3 regions of the Rhizobium sp. SJZ105 genome follow, and region 1 is predicted to be linked to each of the others. Evidence: predicted binding sites of a transcription regulator. Region 1 holds the regulator's gene; each other region holds the start of a gene.
The links. The regulator PhoB, encoded in region 1, activates phosphate uptake and scavenging genes when phosphate is short. The targets are predictions, from matches to a motif close to TGTCATNNANCTGTCAT.
Positions count from the first base shown of each region.

Region 2: the regulator PhoB is predicted to act here: its motif matches at 1,864-1,880, upstream of FB593_RS21150 (DUF47 domain-containing protein).
Region 3: the regulator PhoB is predicted to act here: its motif matches at 1,816-1,832, upstream of FB593_RS00740 (ceramide glucosyltransferase).

Region 1 covers NZ_VIUP01000001.1:1,472,943-1,477,127, reverse strand. The annotation lists gene pstB (phosphate ABC transporter ATP-binding protein PstB) at 1-599, shown strand, start outside; gene phoU (phosphate signaling complex protein PhoU) at 698-1,423, shown strand; gene phoB (phosphate regulon transcriptional regulator PhoB) at 1,455-2,138, shown strand; gene FB593_RS07465 (GcrA family cell cycle regulator) at 2,440-2,973, opposite strand; gene FB593_RS07455 (aspartate aminotransferase family protein) at 3,404-4,185, shown strand, end outside.
Region 2 covers NZ_VIUP01000008.1:192,008-196,192, forward strand. The annotation lists gene FB593_RS21140 (Ku protein) at 1-73, opposite strand, end outside; gene FB593_RS21145 (inorganic phosphate transporter) at 171-1,175, opposite strand; gene FB593_RS21150 (DUF47 domain-containing protein) at 1,175-1,819, opposite strand; gene FB593_RS21155 (NUDIX hydrolase) at 1,933-2,475, shown strand; gene FB593_RS21160 (efflux RND transporter permease subunit) at 2,497-4,185, opposite strand, start outside.
Region 3 covers NZ_VIUP01000001.1:138,258-142,442, reverse strand. The annotation lists gene FB593_RS00765 (cold-shock protein) at 1-60, shown strand, start outside; gene FB593_RS00760 (DUF192 domain-containing protein) at 60-545, shown strand; gene FB593_RS00755 (BON domain-containing protein) at 605-853, opposite strand; gene FB593_RS00750 (DUF982 domain-containing protein) at 1,065-1,334, shown strand; gene FB593_RS00740 (ceramide glucosyltransferase) at 1,918-3,060, shown strand; tRNA gene FB593_RS00735 (tRNA-Pro) at 3,115-3,191, opposite strand; gene FB593_RS00730 (ETC complex I subunit) at 3,457-3,762, shown strand; tRNA gene FB593_RS00725 (tRNA-Arg) at 3,814-3,890, shown strand.

The DNA of each region.
Region 1 (4,185 bases):
ACGACACGATCGACGGTTGCCGGGTCACCGGCAAGATCACGCTCGATACCGACGATATCTACGATCAGCAGATCGACGTCGTGGAACTGCGTGCCCGCGTCGGCATGGTGTTCCAGAAGCCGAACCCGTTTCCGAAGACGATTTATGAGAACATCGCCTACGGCCCGCGTATCCATGGTCTCGCCCGCAACAAGGCAGATATGGACCAGATCGTCGAGCATAGCCTGCAGAAAGCGGGTCTCTGGAACGAGGTGAAGGATCGTTTGCTGGAATCCGGCACGGGCCTCTCCGGTGGCCAGCAGCAGCGTCTGTGCATCGCACGCGCGGTTGCCGTCAGCCCGGAAGTGATCCTGATGGACGAGCCGTGCTCGGCGCTGGATCCGATCGCGACTGCGAAGGTCGAGGAACTGATCCACGAACTGCGCACCAACTACACCATCGTCATCGTCACGCACTCCATGCAGCAGGCGGCGCGCGTTTCCCAGCGTACGGCCATGTTCCATCTTGGTCATCTTGTCGAAGAAAACGAAACCGACAAGATGTTCACCAATCCGGACGACCAGCGCACGCAGGACTACATCATGGGCCGCTTCGGCTGATCCCCGGCCGGTGCTTTATCGTAACCGTACAAGACTGGTGCCTCTGCCGTGCCCCGCTGTTGGGCACGCGCATGCAGGCCAAGCCGGAGGAATAGACCATGACACAGACAACGACCCATTCGCATATCCTGTCTGCCTATGACGACGAACTGAAGTTTCTGACGCGCCGCATCGCCGAAATGGGCGGTCTTGCCGAGCAGATGTGCGGTGACGCCGTGCGCGCACTCGTCAATTCCGATGCTGCGCTCGCGCAGAAAGTCATTTCGGACGATACCATTCTCGACCACGCTGAGCGCGAAATCGGCGACAAGGCGATCGTAACCATCGCCAAGCGTCAGCCGATGGCGGCAGACCTTCGCGAGATCATCGGCACCCTGCGTATCGCCGCCGATCTCGAACGCGTCGGCGATCTTGGCAAGAACACGGCCAAGCGCGTTATCGCTGTCGCCGGCACCGGCGTTCCGCGCAAGCTCGCCCGCGGCATCGAGCATCTGTCCGACCTGGCGCTGGTGCAGCTCAAGGAAGTCCTCGACGTCTATTCCACGCGTTCCGCCGAAAAGGCCAATGCGATCCGTGAACGCGACGAGGAAATCGATGCCATGTACACGTCGCTCTTCCGGGAGCTTCTGACCTACATGATGGAAGACCCGCGCAACATCACCACCTGCACGCATCTTCTGTTCTGCGCCAAGAACATCGAGCGTATCGGCGATCATGCGACCAATATCGCAGAGACGATCTATTACATGACCACCGGCAGCCAGCCGGAGGGCGAGCGTCCGAAGGACGACAGTTCCAACACGCTTGGTTCGGTGACCGAGTAACAGACAAGCAGAAGCTTGCGGAGTTCAGCATATGGTGCCCAAGATTGCAGTTGTGGAAGACGAGGAAGCGTTGAGCGTCCTGCTTCGTTACAATCTCGAGGCTGAGGGATACGACGTCGACACGATACCCCGTGGCGATGAGGCGGAAATCAGGCTGCAGGAGCGCATTCCGGATCTTCTCATCCTGGACTGGATGTTGCCCGGTGTCTCCGGTATCGAACTATGCCGGCGCTTGAGAATGCGGCCGGAAACAGAACGCCTGCCCATCATCATGCTGACGGCGCGTGGCGAAGAGAGCGAACGGGTTCGCGGTCTCGCTACCGGCGCTGACGATTATGTCGTCAAGCCGTTCTCGACGCCGGAACTCATGGCCCGGGTCAAGGCCATGTTGCGCCGGGCCCGTCCCGAGGTTCTGTCGTCGGTGCTCAAATGCGGCGATATCGAACTGGATCGCGAGACCCATCGCGTTCACCGCAAAAGCCGCGAAGTGCGCCTCGGCCCGACGGAATTCCGCTTGCTGGAATTCCTGATGACGTCGCCGGGTCGGGTGTTTTCCCGCTCGCAATTGCTGGATGGCGTCTGGGGTCATGATATCTATGTCGACGAGCGCACTGTCGATGTGCACGTCGGACGTCTGCGCAAGGCCCTGAATTTCTCGCACATGCAGGATGTCATCCGCACGGTGCGTGGCGCGGGATATTCTATGGAAGCCTGAGCGACGCGGAACCAGGTGGTTTCGCTGGCGAAGTAGTGCACCAAAAAATCAGGAAGCCCGAAATCTGAAACGATTTCGGGCTTTTTCAATATGAATATCCGCCAAACTCGATGCCATTGTCCGTTTTGACCGGAGGAGATCGGCGGCGCGTTGAGATCCGGATAGAAGGGTCACGCCCAATAGTAAGGGGAAAGGGTGTGGCCTGCCATCAAGTCGCCCCAGAAAGCGGCTTGATTTTTGTCATAAAAAAAACGGGCCCGAAGGCCCGTAATTTTTGAGTGCTGAATGCGTGCCGCAACACTCAAGCCTTGCGGCGCTCGCTCACCGGCTGGTAGGCGAGTTTCGCATGGAACTTGCAATAGGGCGAAGATTCCAGCGCTTCACAACCGCAGAAATGGAAGTCGTCCTTCAGCGGATCGCCAACCGGCCATTTGCAGGTGCGCTCGGTCAGTTCCGTCAGCGTCAGGCGACGGGAAATCGGCGTGACAACGTTCTTGGAAGGAACGTAATCGAGCACCTGCGCGGTCTCGATATCGATCTCCTCGTGCAGCGCCGTTGCCGCGTTCGAACGGGTGAGGATACGCGCCGGTGCCGCGTTGACGCGACCTGCGAAAGTCGTCGCGCGCGGGGCAGGGGCAGCTGTGCGCTTCGGCGCGGAGCGTGCCGAAGTCACTGGACCGCCAGCCTTGACGCGTCCCGGCAGATTGAGACGATGGACCTTGCCGATCACGGCATTACGGCTGACGCCGCCCAGCTGCGCTGCAATCTGGCTGGCGCTAAGGCCCTCGGACCACAATTTCTTGAGCTTTTCGACTCGTTCGTCTGTCCAGTTCATGCCGCTTCTCCGCTTGTCGCGTGTATTTTCGGCAGAATCCCTCTCCGTCTCGCGCGCATGCCGCAAGCGTGGTTTCCGCCTGATTTTCGGTGACTAGTTCCGCCGCAATGCAGTCTAGTAATTAGCGATTAACCTAGTGCCAGCCCGACTCCGTGGCAAGAGTCGCGGGAATCATCTGGAATCGATTTTCCGGTTTTCCCCAACTTGCTGGCGTATTGAGTCTGAAAGGCAACACCTTGGGGCTGGCCCGCCGCCGCATACTAGTGCTTGAGAAGCCCGGGAAACGCTGACTTTTGTTGACATCGGCAAACGAAGTGACAATAGTGCCCCTGCCGCCGCAAGGCGGCATTTTGATTTTCAGGCGAGGGATAACCCCGCAAGCCTATTGACAACAGTTTGACAGCGCATCTGCGCAAGGAGTGATACAGCCATGGCCGAAGCCGGCGCGCCATTGTTTGATACGTTTTCAAGAGCCCCCCTGCGCTTCGAGCGCGGTGAGGGTGTATGGCTGTTCACGGAAAGCGGCGAGCGATATCTGGATTTTGCGGCCGGTGTCGCTGTCAACTCGCTGGGCCACGCCCATCCTCACCTCGTTGATGCGATCAAGACGCAGGCCGAGAAGGTCTGGCACGTCTCGAACCTTTATGAAGTGCCGGGACAGGAAAAACTCGCCAGGCGCCTGACGGAAGCGACTTTCGCGGACAAGGTATTCTTCACAAATTCAGGCGCGGAAGCCCTGGAATGCGCCATCAAGACCGCCCGCCGTTATCACTATACCAAGGGCCATCCGGAGAAGTTCCGCATCGTGTCCTTCGAAGGCGCTTTCCATGGCCGTACACTGGCGACGATCGCCGCGGGTGGCCAGCAGAAATACCTCGAAGGTTTCGGTCCCAAGGTCGAAGGTTTCGATCAGGTTCCGTTCGGTGATGTCGATGCCCTCAAGGCCGTCATCACGGCTGAGACTGCAGCACTTCTGATCGAGCCCATCCAGGGCGAGGGCGGCATTCGCTCGCCCAGCAAGGAATTCCTGCAAATTCTGCGCGGATTGTGCGACGAGCACGGCCTGCTGCTGATTTTCGATGAGGTCCAGACGGGTGTCGGCCGCACAGGCAAGCTGTTTGCTTATGAACATACCGGTGTTGCGCCCGATATCATGGCGGTCGCCAAGGGTATCGGTGGCGGTTTCCCGCTCGGCGCATGCCTTGCCACGGC
Region 2 (4,185 bases), on a different contig from region 1:
CAGGCGTCAGCGAAACTGCGGCCGTCACCAGCGACAGCTTCAGATAGCCCTTCCAGAAAACCTGCCGTGCCATGATCCGCGATCCGCCTTGTCGCCTGTTGTCTCCCGGATCAACAACCACAGGGTGGCTTTTGTTCCGGGAGCTTTGGCAGAGAGGGCGGGTCTCTGTCTCAGCCGAACAGCGATGTAAGACCATAGACAGATGCGGATATCAGGGCAGCGGCCGGCATGGTCACGACCCAGGCAATGACGATATTGCCCGCAAGGCCCCAACGCACCGCCGAGACGCGACGCGCGGCACCGACGCCGATGATGGCGCCAGTGATCGTATGGGTGGTGGACACCGGAATGCCGAGCCACGTCGCGCCGAAAAGTGTCAGCGCACCGCCGGTTTCGGCGCAGAACCCCTGCATCGGGTTCAGCCTGGTGATTTTCGACCCCATGGTGTGCACGATGCGCCAGCCGCCGAAAAGCGTACCGAGCGCCATGGCCGACTGGCACGAGATCACCACCCAGAACGGCACGTAGAAGCTCTCTCCAAGATGCCCCTGGCTGAACAGCAGCACAGCGATGATGCCCATGGTCTTCTGTGCGTCATTGCCGCCGTGGCCGAGCGAATAGAGCGAGGCGGAAATGAACTGCATGATGCGGAAGGTGCGATCCACGGCGAAGGGCGTCTGGCGGACGAACAGCCAGGAGACGGCAAGCACCAGCAGCAGTGCCAGGAAAAAGCCGATGGCCGGCGACATGAAGATCGCGCCCACGGTTTTCAGAAGACCCGACCAGACGATGGAATTGAAACCGACCTTCGCAAAGCCCGCACCGACGAGACCGCCGATCAAGGCATGTGACGAGCTGGAGGGAATGCCGAAAATCCAGGTGACGATATTCCAGACGATGGCGCCCATCAATGCCGCGAAGATCACCTGCGGGGAGACGATGGCCGGATCGATGATGCCGGTGCCGAGCGTTTCGGCCACATGCAGGCCGAAGAACAGGAAGGCGATGAAATTGAAGAAGGCCGCCCATGCCACCGCATATTGCGGGCGCAATACACGGGTGGAAACGATGGTGGCGATGGAATTTGCGGCGTCGTGGAGACCGTTCAGAAAATCGAAGAACAGCGCGATGGCGATAAGGCCGACAAGTAGTGGAAGTGCAAGCGCGACATCCATCAGACGTTCTCGATAACGATGCCGCTGATCTCGTTCGCCACGTCCTCGAAGCGGTCGACGACCTTTTCGAGTTCGCCGTAGATCTCGCTGCCGATCATATAGGCCATGGCATTGCCGGTCGCACCATGGCGCCGGAAGAGGTCCTTCAGGCCCTGGTCATGAAGCTCGTCGGAGCGCCCTTCGACGCGGGTAACCTCTTCGGCAATCACCGACAGGCGCTGGGCATTGGTGCCGACCTTTTCCAGAAGCGGGATGGCTTCGGCGACGAGGCTTGCCGCACGCACGATCTCGTGGCCCATCTCGCGCATCAGCGGGTCGAATTCGGTTTGCTCGAACAGCCGGATCGTCTTGACGGTCTTGTGCATCATGTCGATGGCGTCATCCATGGACTGGATGAGGTCCTTGATATCGCCACGATCAAAGGGCGTTATGAAGCTGCGGCGCACCGCAAGCAGAACGTCGCGGGTAATATCATCCGCCTGGTCTTCGAGGGCGACGATAAGGTCGCAGTTTTTCTCAACGTCGACGCCGCTCAGAAGGTGGTCCAGAGCTGCGGCGGCTTTGACGACCGTTTCCGAATGTTTGCTAAACATGTCGAAGAAACGGTCCTCGCGCGGCATCAGCTTGCGAAAAATGCTCATCATGCGAATTGGCCCTCAATGGCGCTTTATTAGTTGTGGGGGGTGATAGTCATAAAACTGTCATAAATGCACGCGGGGCATTGATGCAACCCGGAAAATCGGCAGTATCAACGGATATGAAATCCACGAAGAAAAGCCGGAAAGCCCGTCCGGCGCGTTCCCTGACATTGCTCCAGCAACTTGCTGCTGTTCCTGAAAAGCTGTTCACCGGCTCTTTCCGGCAGCAATATGCCGCCTTATGCTTCCGTTATACCGGAAGCGGCGAAGAGATCGAAATCCTCGTCGTCACCTCCCGCACCAGCGCACGCTGGATCATTCCGCGCGGCTGGCCGATGAAACGCAAGAAGCCGCATGAGGCTGCCGCGATCGAGGCGTGGGAGGAAGCGGGCGTTCGCGGCCGCGTGAGGAAGGACGCCGTTGGCCGCTACACCTATCTCAAGATGCTCGACAACGGCGATGTCGTTCCCTGCGTTGTCGATGTCTTCCAGATCGAGATCACCGGGGAGGAAACGAGTTTCAAGGAGCGCGGCGAACGCCTTCTGGAATGGGTTCGCCCGGACGAGGCAGCAAGGCGCGTCCGGGAAATCGAACTGAAATCGCTTCTGGTCGACTTCCGCCCGAGGGGGAAGAGGAAACGCCTGACCGAAGAAAAGTCCTGACGGCAGACGTCACCAGCGAACCTAGGATGGTGAAGATGGACGTTTGGTCGATCCGGTCTCCCCCATCTCGTCCGGTGCCTTCGGTAGCAGGCGGGCGAAACGCCGGGTGATGCTGTCGATGTAAGACAGGATTGTTGGCACGACGATCAGGGTGAGCAGGGTGGAGCTGATGAGGCCGCCGATTACTGCGTGCGCCATCGGCGCGCGCTGCGCCCCGCCACCGCCAACAGCCAGCCCGAGCGGAATCATGCCGAAAATCATCGCAAGCGTCGTCATGATGATCGGGCGGAAGCGGATGATGCCGGCGCTCGCCAGCGCTTCGTTGAGCGGAAGTCCACGCTTCCTTTCGCGGTTGGCGAAATCGACAAGCAGGATGCCGTTCTTTGTAACGAGGCCCATCAGCATGATGAAGCCGATCAGCGAGAACATGTTGATCGTGCTGCCGGCAACCAAGAGCCCGACGAGGACGCCGATGAGTGACAGCGGCAGCGACGCCATGATGGCGAGCGGTTGGAGGAAGCTGCCGAATTGCGAGGCGAGCACGATGTAGATGAAGATGACCGCCATTGCGAGCGCGGTTACCATGTGGCCAACCGTCTCTTCCATGGTTTCGGCTTCGCCGCCGAAGCGGATACGGTAGCCGTCCGGCAGGTCGCGGGCGGCGGTAAGGGTTTTCAACACGTCTGTCACTTCGCCAAGCGCTCGTCCTGATATGTTGGCCGAAACCAGCACCTCGCGGCGATTGTCGATGCGGCGGATTTCGGCGGGTGCTTCCACGGTGGTAATATCGGCGACCTGATCCAGACGTACCATCAGGGGCGAGCCGTTGGATGCCGTGCGGCTGGTGGCAATCATCAACTCGCTGATCCTCGTCGTGTCGGCACGCCGCTCGCCGGGCAGGCGCACGACGATGTCGTAGCTGTTACCGCCCGCATCCGTCCATTTCGACACGTCCTCACCGGCGATGAGCGGCGAGAGCGCTGCGGCAAGATCGGATCGGGAAATGCCTAGATCGCTTGCCGCCTCGCGTTTCAGGCGTACCGAAAGGATGGAGGTCACGTCGCGGGTGCTTGAGGTCACATCCACGAGGCCGGGGATTTTTTTCATGTCTTCCATCAGACCGTCGGCGATCTTTTCGAGGATCGCCCGGTCGTCGCCAAGAATGCTGAGCTGGACGGGGCTTTCGCCACCGCCAAGACCGTTTTGCAGGATCGCGACCTCTATGCCCGATATGGCCGCCAGGCGTTTGCGGATCGGATCGGCCAGCGTGACCGGAGTTCGGTTGCGCATCTCCAGCGGCACCAGTCCCACCAGAACGGCGGCGCGATGTTTACCGACGGTGCCGCCGGTATTGACGGTGGAATAGAGCATTTCGACCTCCGGGAATTCCTGGAGTGCCTTCTCGACCTGCCGCACCTTCGCCGTGGTGTAATCCAGCGAGGAGCCGACCGGTGCCGTGACGTTTATCTGGAAGCGGCCTTCATCCGTATTCGGGACGAATTCCGCACCGACCAACGGCACCATGAGCAGGCTGCCGACAAAAATGCCTGATGTGACGAGCAGGGTGACGAGCCGGTGGTGCAATGTCCAGCCGATCACGTGCCGATATTGATCGGCGAGCCATTCGAAGCCGTGATCAAAACGGGCGATCAGCCGGCCCACCGGCCCACGCCGGGCGTTGGGTTGCGCATCCGGATCGTACCAGACGCT
Region 3 (4,185 bases), 1.3 Mb from region 1:
GGTTTGATGGCGGCGGAGATCCACCCCGACAACCCGGCCCCGATCGGGATGTCGCACTGATGGCCGCTGTGTTTCGCCACTTGATGAAGAGCGCCGTTCTGGCGCTTCTTTTTTTCACGCTCTCAAGCGCAGCACAGGCTCAACAACAGCAGACGTTTCAATCCGAACCGCTGACGATAGAGACCGCCTCCGGAGAAACCCACGAATTTGTTGCGGAACTGGCGCTGGACAACGCCCAGCGCGAACAGGGCCTTATGTTTCGCAAGTCCATGCCGCTTGGAAGCGGTATGCTGTTCGATTTCGGCAAGGAGCGGGATGTAGCCATGTGGATGAGGAATACTCTCATTCCGCTCGACATGCTGTTCATCGCCCGGGACGGGCGCATAACCCATATCCACGAGAACGCCGTGCCACATTCAGAAGCGATCATCAGCTCCCGTGGGTCGGTCAAATTCGTGCTTGAACTGAATGGCGGCACTGCCAAACGCTACGGCATCAAACCGGGCGATGTGGTTCGCAGTGCACAAATCGGCAACCGGAAATGACATTGCCGCGTTACTGCGTCTGAAAAGGCCGGACGACGTTTCGCCCGGCCGGCAAGATCTCAGTAGACCGGCTCGATATGGCTCAAAATCCGGCAATTGGAAATGGATGCGGCAAGATTGATGGCAATGTCGATTGCCTCTACCGAATCCGCCGTCCCTTCAAGATAGATCACGTCATTTTCGACGGTTGCGGAAATCCGCGACTTCTCGAGACCGTTTTCGAAAGCCAATGCAGAGGTGATGGCCTCGCATACACCCGCCATGCGGTCTCCAAAGAAGCTATCCTGAATGCCTGACAAATTGAACATGTGCGTTCTCCTTCTTGGCTATTACAACGCCCGAATCACGATTTTGTTCATCTCCGGTTCATCAATTCGTTCATCTTCCATTCATCTTGGCAAATTGGAACCCCCTGCCCGATCACATTTTAGGTGATCGGGAACCATTTCGTGAGGTGAGCATTTCGCGCATGGGAGTGAAATCTGCCGTCAAGGCGCATGAAACAGGGAGGAGAATGACATGCTGATTAACAAAACGGAGCCGTGTCACCACGCCTCGTGGATGAAGCCGGTGGCTATCCACCTGCCGCTATCCGCAGCGGTGGAAATCTACAGCCCTCTGGTGGCGCTGGACATGCTGATGTACCGCTGGCCGGACGAACACGGACCGGAATATGAGGACGCGCGCAGGAACTGTCTCGATGCTATCGCCGGAAAATGCGACATCGAAAAAGCGCGGGAATCGTTTCTGGTCGCAAGCAGCCACGCGCATATTCTGAACATCCACTAGGTCGTCACGCGGAAGGCTTTGTGAATATTATAGACTAAATATCAGACACTTACGGTGATGACAATCGGATGAGCGGCAAGTCGATCTGCAGTCATCAACTCACCTCCAGAGGTCAAAACAACGGGCAATCCACCTGCGTGGATCGCCCGTTTGATTGAAGCCTGAGCTTCGTCCTATTCAAATGGCCGGGCGCACAGGGATCGGGAGGTTGCTGTGAGATACACCGTCTTAATTTTCCCCATGCACCGGCAGTCAATACTCGGATAGATTTCTGTCTTACAATCGGTGTTTCGACGTGACTATTCCTGATAGCGCGACACGCCCGCTTCGTCGTTATGGCATTCAACCAGGCAAACGACCGTCTCCCCTAGCGAAGAGGTAGTCTGCAAAAACCGTTCACGCTTTCTCGGTAACAAACGCGGCATCGACCCGTGCGCCAGGGGCGCATGAACGACCGAAGTCGGATCCTGCCTGCGGAACATGACATGTAACTGTCATGCAAACGTTATAATCCGCAATGACGAATTCCATGGAATCGGTTGGCGGGTAAACCGCTGAAAGCTTGGGAGTGGAACTGGCCAGCATGGAAACTGTTTTTGCCCTTTGCGCAATTCTGCTCCTCGCCTTCAATCTTCTCGGCGTCGTTCTGGCAGGCTGGCGGCTGAAAAGATGCGATACGGACAACGCACTTGTCCGGCAGAAACCGCCGGTATCACTGGTGGTGCCGCTGCGCGGCATCGAAACTTTCACACCGCTGACGCTGTCGCGCGCCTTCCAGCTCAACTGGCCGGACTATGAGCTGCTGTTCTGCGTCGCCGACGAGTTCGATCCCGTGATCGAGGAAGTGCGCAAGGCAAGCGCGGCCTTCCCCGCAGTTTCAGCGCAATTGCTCATCGGCGATGATCGCATCAGCGCCAATCCCAAACTGAACAATTGCGTCAAGGGCTGGCGTGCTGCTCGGCACGAATGGGTCATTCTGGCCGATTCCAATGTTTTGATGCCGCAATCCTATATCGAAACCATGATGTCGGCCTGGCGGCCGGATAGCGGACTGGTCTGCTCGCCACCGCTCGGCTCCCGGCCGGATGGCTTCTGGGCGCATGTGGAATGCGCCTTCCTCAACGGCTCGCAAGGCCGCTGGCAATATGCGGCGGAAGCCATCGGCATGGGCTTCGCGCAGGGCAAATCGATGTTTTGGAACAAGCCGTTCCTGGAAGAGCGCGGCGGCATCCGCGCGCTCGCCGCCGAAATCGCCGAAGATGCCGCTTCCACGAAGCTGGTCAGAAATGCCGGTCGCAAGGTACACCTGGTGTCGGCCCCGTTCGAGCAGCCGCTCGGACAGCGCCATGCCGGTGAGATATGGTCGCGGCAGACCCGCTGGGCGCGGCTGCGGCGCGTCACCTTCCCGCAATATTTCGCCCCGGAAATCCTCACCGGCGCGCTTCCCCCGCTCCTCTTCGCACTCGCTGCCGCCGCTGCCGCCGATGTGAACCTTGCCGTCACCGCGATTGCCGTACTCGCCATCATGTATGGCCCGGAACTGGCGCTCGCAGCTCTCAACCGGTGGCCGGTATCACTCTATACCCTTCCGGCAATGGTCGCGCGGGATGTCATCATGCCATTCGTCTGGGTACGCAGCTGGATCGGCAGCGCGGTTGCATGGCGCGGCAATGTCATGACGATCGGCACGGCCGAAAGCACATTGGCCGGACCTTCAGCGGACTGAACGGAAGCTATTATTTGAAAGGGTTACACCGACAAGCGAATGTTTCGCTTTAAATGGTCGGAGTGGAGAGATTCGAACTCCCGACCCTCTGGTCCCAAACCAGATGCGCTACCAGACTGCGCTACACTCCGCCGAGGCGATGGCTGGGGAATACACGGTTCACCCGCAGTCCGCAACAGGGAAATTCATCTTTGTTGAGCCCATTGTCTCGATTATTGAAAACTCATGCAACGCGGTGGGACCGTGAAGAGGTCGCAAAGGATAATCGTCTTGACTCTCACATGGAGTCGGTCCATTTCAAATTCAGCGTTCCTGACACGATTTGGTTATTCTATTCAGGTACGTGAATAGTAATCCGGGGCGCATGCCCCACCGCCCAACCGGAGCAGTTTCGACATGTCTGCGAAGATTTACCGCCCTGCAAAGACCGCCATGCAATCCGGCAAGGCGAAAACCAATGTCTGGGTTCTGGAATTCGACGCTGAGGTCCCGCGCAAGATCGATCCGATCATGGGATACACCTCGACATCCGACATGAAGCAGCAGGTCAAGCTGACATTCGAGACGCAGGAACAGGCCGAAGCCTATGCGCAGCGCAAGGGCATCGAATACCGCGTCATCCAGCCAAAGGAAGCAACCCGCAAGGTTGTATCCTACACGGATAATTTCCGCTTCAACCGCACCCAGCCCTGGACGCATTGAAGAAGACGCACTGAACGATTTTCAGCCGGAGCAACAATAGTCCGGCACGACGGCCCCTTAGCTCAGCTGGATAGAGCGTCGACCTTCTAAGTCGAATGTCGCAGGTTCGAATCCTGCAGGGGTCGCCATCTTGATCTAAACTGCCGCTTTCGGAATCCAGATCGCGGATGATTTCGCGGGTTTGGTTTGTCCCTGTGCTGACTGATTGGGTCCACTCGCGGCATTTGATTTGGGCATGTCCGATTTTTCGCTCGTAACGGACGGTCCTGCGGTCGCGCTGTATTCCCGAAGAAGCGAGACATCCCTCCAATCACAGTCGCCCGCGATCGGGACAACTCAGCGATTTTCTAGGCAAAACAGCCGATTCAACCGTTGATTACTGGGGATAACCCTCGTGTCGTATAAGTGGACGAGTTACGCAAT